2 linked regions of the Microbulbifer sp. GL-2 genome follow. The protein of the gene in region 2 binds, or shares a complex with, the protein of the main gene of each other region. Links are inferred from orthologs where the notes say so. Each region holds a gene or a part of one and is shown on either strand. Other genes may lie near its edges.

Region 1 (3,067 bases), 630 kb from region 2 along the record:
CGATAGTCTCGTAGGGCAGGTCCTGTACGCCCATGATGGCGGGCAGCCCCATGGCGCGGGCGATAATGGCCACATGGCTATTGGATGAGCCTTTGACGGAGACTGCGCCAATCAACTTCTCCCGCGGGACCTCGGCCAGCACAGCAGCGGTCAGTTCTTCACCCACGAGAATCGTGTTATCCGGGTAGTCGCGCTCGCTTTGCTGGCGCTGATGCAGGTGCGCGAGGACCCTGGACCCCAGGTCGCGCACATCGGCAGCCCTGTCGCGGAAATAGGAATCGGACATGGCTTCAAAGCGTCGCACATGCTCCAGCATCACCTCGGCCCAGGCTCTGGGTGCACTCAACTGCTGCTGGATACGGTCGCAGACTTCGACTGCGAGGGAATTGTCATCGAGCATACTGATGTAGGCATCGAACAGCGCACGCTCCTCGCGATTCAAGTCGCCCTTTAACCTTTCCCCAACTTCACGGATTTCTTCCCTGGCCGTGCTGAGTGCCTGCTGGAATAGTGCCAGCTCATCTTCGATATCCAGGCACAGGGAGTAGGGTACCGTGGCCAGGTTTGCCTGGGGCGTGACAATGTGGGCACTGCCTATGGCAACGCCTGGAGAGCCGGCGATACCGGAGAAGTGGGTTTCCTGACGTTGTCTGCGAATGGTGGCCAGCGTACCGGTAGCCTCCGCATGGGCAATCACTCCTGCAAGCTGCGCAGACAGTGTGACCAGAAATGCCTCCTCACCTTCATCGAAGCGGCGCTGCTCCTCCTGCTGGACAACCAAGACGCCGAGCACGACGCGGTGGTGGATAATCGGGGTGCCTAAAAAAGCACTGAAACGCTCCTCTCCGGTAGAGGGGAAGTACTGGAAGGCGGGGTGAGCTTCGGCTTTTTCCAGGTTGATAGGTTCTTCCCGGGTTACCACGTTGCCCACCAGACCCTCACCGGGTGCCAGGTGTACTTGGCCCACCGCACTGGGAAGCAGGCCGTCGGTGGCCATCAGGACATACTTACCGGACTGCTTGTCACGCAGGTAAACAGAACAGACTCGGGTGTGCATCACCTCGCGCACACGTCGCACAATGATTTGGAGCACCGCGGGAAGGTCCCTGGCGGTGTTAACTTCCTGAACGATACTGCGCAGAGATCCGAGCAATGGCCTGTCCTCGCCAGTCAACGGAGAAATTCATGGGTCCAGGGCCAGCCTGGAGCCAGGGGATGCTGGATGAAACGGGTTGCGAATGCCGGGTTATTCACCCTTGTCGCGCAGCCAGCGTCTCTCCAGCTGTAACTGTTGTGGTGCCAGCTCGGTCAGAGCGCGCCGGTAAACTTCGCGCTTGAAGGTGACCACCTTGCTCAGTGGGTGCCAGTAACTGACCCAGCGCCAGTGATCGAATTCGGGTTTGTAGCCATTGTCAAAGCTGATGGAAGACTCCTGCGCCTCCAACTTGAGCAAATACCACTTTTGCTTTTGTCCGATACACAGCGGTTCGGAGCGCCGGCGAATCAGCCGCTGTGGCAGGCGGTATCGCAGCCAGCCTCGGGTGCAGGCAATCAGGCTGACTTGATCGCGAGTGAGGCCTACTTCTTCGTACAGTTCCCTATATAGCGCCTGTTCTGGGGTTTCGCCCGGGTTTATTCCTCCCTGGGGAAACTGCCAGGCGTCCTTGCCACCTACCCGCCTAGCCCACAGCGCTTGACCGCGGGCATTCAGCACAATGATGCCGACATTGGGGCGAAAGCCCTCGGTGTCTATATTGCTGCTGTTTTCGCCACTCGGGCCCCGGTTGCGGTTATTGACCGCGGGGCTGTCGGTGCGATTTGATTGCTTGGCGGGCCTACGGCGGTTTCTTCTCCCGGCTTGTGCCGGCTTGCCGTCGCCCAAAATACCGTCCTCAATACTGTTGTGTGCTGCCGTGCGCTGCACTTACTTGTCCCGCATTGTTCCACAGAGGTGGATTTACAGCAATTCAGTGACGCAGTCCGTGTGATGCTGGCGAGTGCGGGGTAAAATTGCCTGTCGTTGTAATGACGGCGGCCTAACCTTGGCGGTGAAATACCCATAGGGAATCTATAGTTTACGGGGGAGTTGGTGGTGCAGCTGGCAATATTTGATCTCGACAATACATTGATCGGCGGAGACAGCGATCACGCCTGGGGTGAATTCCTGGTGGATCGGGAGCACGTGGACAGTGAGCATTACCGCTCGGCCAATGACCGCTTTTACCAGGATTACCAGCGCGGCGACCTGGATATTTTTGCCTACCTGGAATTTGCCTTGGAGCCGCTCTCGCAGATTTCTCGCGGCCAGCTGGAAAACCTACAAAGCGAGTTTATGCAGGAAGTGGTCAGTGAGTTGTGGCTGCCGGCGGCGCAGGAGCTGATTGGCGAGCACCGTCGCAAAGGGCACCACATTATGATTATTACCGCCACCAACCGCTTTGTGGTTGAGCCCATTGCCGCGCGCTTGGGAGTCGATACCCTGCTGGCAACCGAGCCGGAAGAACAGGGAGGTCAATTCACCGGGCGGGTTGTCGGTGAGCCCTGTTATCAGGCCGGCAAGGTATTGCGTCTGCGCCAATGGCTGGCGCATAACCCTGAATTTGAAAGCAGGGAAAAATGGTTTTATAGCGATTCCATCAACGACCTGCCCTTGTTGGCCGAAGTCGAACATCCGGTGGCAGTTGATCCCGATGCAAGTCTGCGTGCAGAAGCGGAAGCGCGTGGCTGGCCGGTTATCAGTTTGCGCTAGAGTCGCTGAATCGCACCGCCTGAACCTTTGCGACAATGGGAAAATGAGGAATTGAGTGAACGGATATAGCATTCGGCAACTGGCTGTAGCGCTGTTGCTCTGCAGCCTGGCTTTTGTATCTGGCTGCGAGAAGAAGTCGGCAGAGCCGCCCAAAGCCATTCGGGATGTGGCACCACAGCAGGTCAATGAGAAGGCCGCTTCGGATCTCTCCCTGGCGATCTGGCAGGCTGGGCAAGCCCAGGTTCTTCATACCCACGCTTCGGTGGAAACCTTGCAGCGAGCCGTAGAGGCTCTATTGGTGCAGCCGAGTGAGGACCA
Region 2 (3,026 bases):
CTATCACCTCTCGTGAACGTGCCAGGAGTCAACTGAGCACGGATGTTGAGGAATTTCTCGCCGGTGGTGGGGCAATCAATGAGGTTGACCCAGAAGTTACCGCCGATCCCCCGCGTAAACCACAGCCTAAATACGGCAGCCGCCCTATTTAGTACAGCAGGGCTTTGCCGCCACCCTTACCTGGTTGGCGGCATATTATTTTTTGGGGGCCTGAGTTTGATGTCCCGTAGGATGGATTTAGTAGAGTCCGGTTTAGCGACTAACAAACCTGGGAAGCAGGCGCTCCAATACCTCGCCGATATAGGAGAGAAACAGGGTACCGAGGCTCGAGCGGTAGTATTGAGGATCGGATGAGCCTACGGCGAGCACCCCCATTTGGTTGCATAGGGGGACCACGGCTGCAGAAGCCACATCCTGCCAGCCTTCGCCAAACAGATACTCCCTCTCGGCGGGGCGCAGGGCTCCGCATACTGGGCGGCCATTGCGAAGAATTCCGCCAATAGCTGTCTCTGCGCCTGCGTGGGAGCTGGAACGGACCTGGCCCAGGCTGCGGGCGCTGGGCAGGGGTTCGAATAGAGTCAGGCTGGTGAACTCAACGTTAAAATCGGTTGCGAAGCTGGAGTAGAGGGCTTCTGTGGCTTCGCCTATGTCTCGCGCCTCCAGCAGGGCCAGGATCAGGCGGCGGCTGTTAAAGAAAAGCTGGTCGTTATCACGGGCATTATGCAGCAGTTGATCGAGGCGCTGGCGCATTTCAATATTGCGTTCGCGCAATAAGTTGGTTTGATGCGTCATCAGTGACACGGTCTTGCCATTATCCCGCGGCAACTTGATTGTTTCGAGCAGGTCCATCCTGTCGAGAAAGAACTCGGGATTCTGCATCAGGTAGCGGGCTACCTGCCGCGCAAGCAATTTGTCATCCCGCTGCATTTCCTTGTGGCTGCCGGCGACAATCTCTTCAGAGCTTTGATTGGCGTCTGTCTGTTCCATCATGGTCCATTCACATTGGCGCGGGATCGAGGTGAATTGACAGCTCCAGTGGGTAAGGACCCACTATCGACAGGCGCCACAGAACTCCCTGGGAGGTCGAATAGTCGCCACCTTGCCCGCAAGGTTATTCAAATAATGATTTGCCCGTGGAAAACCGTGATCGCGGGCCCGGTCATAGTAACCGGCTGACCCGGTCCGCTCCAGTGAATTGTCAGGTTGCCACCGGGCAGGCGGACCTCCACCTGATCATCCACCAGCCCGCGTTGGTGCGCATAGACCATAGCGGCACAGGCACCAGTGCCACAGGCACGGGTCTCGCCCACCCCCCGCTCAAACACGCGCAGCTGTGCTTCGTTGCGGGAGTTAATTTGCAGGAAGCCTACATTGACCTTTTGTGGAAAGCGCGGATGAGTTTCGATCAGCGGACCCAGCTGGTTCACGGGAGCCTCTTGGACATCCTCTACCAGCAGTACCGCATGGGGGTTGCCCATGGATAAGGCGCCGATAGTAAATGTCTCATCGCGAACATCAATGGGATAGCTTTCGGCGCAGCGATCGGCGTTAAAGGGAATCAGTTCCGGTTCCAGCACTGGGGCGCCCATATCCACGCTGACCTGGTCGCTATCCATGACTTTGAGTTGCAGCATGCCCCCAGCAGTCTCCACTTTCAGGCGTTTCTTGCCGGTAAGGCGGCGTTCGCGCACAAAGCGTGCAAAGCACCGGGCGCCATTGCCGCAGTTTTCCACTTCGCTGCCATCGGCGTTGAAAATCCGATAGCGGAAATCTGCGTCAGGGTCGCGAGGTGACTCCACAAGCAGAACCTGGTCACAACCAATGCCCAGGCAGCGATCGGCAATTCGGCGAATCTTATCGGGGGACAGTTTGACCCTCTGGCTGATGCCGTCGAGCATCACAAAGTCGTTGCCAAGCCCATGCATCTTGCTGAATTTAATGCGCATTCCATTTCTCTAGTGATTCTCTGTATCTGACCGATATTGGCGTCTCTCTGGCCCACACGGGCTGCCTGCGAGTAGCGGCACCAAAGTTGTTATTTTGACATCTATTTCGCCACAAAGAGTCAGACTTTTTCCGGTACTGGCGTTTCTCCCTTTACCAGGTCACTGAAGGTTTCTCGCGTTCGTACCAGATAGGTGTTGTCACCGTCGACCAGAACTTCTGCTGCGCGAGGGCGGCTATTGTAATTGGAGCTCATGGTGAATCCGTAAGCGCCGGCAGAAAGCATGGCCAGCAGCTGTCCCTGCCGTAGAGCGAGGGCGCGGTTCTTACCGAGGAAATCGCCGGTTTCGCATACTGGCCCGACGATGTCCCACATGGCATCTTCACCGTGATCGGGGGTCACTGGCACTATATCCTGCCAGGCCTGATAAAGGGCTGGACGCAGGTTATCATTCATGGCCGCATCGACAATGGCGAAATTGTGCTCCTCGGTGCGCTTGAGGTAATCAATACGGGTCAGCAGTAAGCCACCGTTGGCCGCAATGGAGCGCCCCGGCTCCAATATCAGGCCGAGATTGCGCTCGCCGATACGCCCGATCACCGCCTGCAGGTAATCCGCTACAGGTGGTGGTTCCTCTCCCCGGTAGCGCACACCCAAGCCACCTCCCAGGTCCAGGTGCTCCAACTGTATGCCCTTACTGGAGAGGTCGTCCACCAGCATCAGTAGGCGCTCCAGGGCATCGAGAAAGGGGGCTACTTCGGTAAGCTGTGAGCCGATATGGCAATCCACTCCGATCACTTTCAAGTGCGGGGAGTTGGCCGCATGCATATAGACATCTAATGCACGGTCGATTGCGACGCCGAACTTGTTTTCCTTGAGGCCGGTGGAAATATAGGGGTGGGTTTGAGCGTCGACATCCGGATTTACCCGCAGGGAGACAGGTGCGATGGTTTCGCACTCGGCGGCAACCTGTTCCAGACGCTGCATTTCCGCCTCGGATTCGACATTGAAGCAATGCACCCCGACTTCCAGCGCACGGCGCATTTCATTGGCAGTTTTGCCGACGCCGGAAAATACTACC

The links. Proteins that work in one complex are often made in the same cells at the same time.
Region 1: the proteins of dapF (region 2) and GL2_RS08615 are in contact, whole or in part, in a solved structure (PDB 5YGU), measured with the Escherichia coli proteins. The link is inferred for Microbulbifer sp. GL-2 from one-to-one orthologs.

The regions. Positions count from the first base shown.
Region 1 is NZ_AP019807.1:1,958,131-1,961,197, forward strand. Bases 1-2,994 are described here. They hold GL2_RS08615 (RNA pyrophosphohydrolase), read right to left. Parts: upstream 1,754-2,994; coding sequence 1,247-1,753; downstream 1-1,246. Other genes in these bases: ptsP (phosphoenolpyruvate--protein phosphotransferase), read right to left, coding at 1-1,153; GL2_RS08620 (HAD family phosphatase), read left to right, coding at 2,093-2,749; GL2_RS08625 (imelysin family protein), read left to right, coding at 2,805-2,994. Also shown: more of GL2_RS08625, read left to right, coding at 2,995-3,067. UniProt on the Escherichia coli protein: Master regulator of 5'-end-dependent mRNA decay.
Region 2 is NZ_AP019807.1:1,331,766-1,334,791, reverse strand. Bases 32-2,984 are described here. They hold dapF (diaminopimelate epimerase), read right to left. Parts: upstream 1,947-2,984; coding sequence 1,116-1,946; downstream 32-1,115. Other genes in these bases: lysA (diaminopimelate decarboxylase), read right to left, coding at 2,066-2,984; GL2_RS05730 (DUF484 family protein), read right to left, coding at 253-990; GL2_RS05735 (hypothetical protein), read left to right, coding at 32-152. Outside these bases: more of GL2_RS05735, read left to right, coding at 1-31; more of lysA, read right to left, coding at 2,985-3,026. UniProt on the Escherichia coli protein: Involved in the succinylase branch of the L-lysine biosynthesis and in the biosynthesis of the pentapeptide incorporated in the peptidoglycan moiety. Catalyzes the stereoinversion of LL-2,6-diaminopimelate (L,L-DAP) to meso-diaminopimelate (meso-DAP).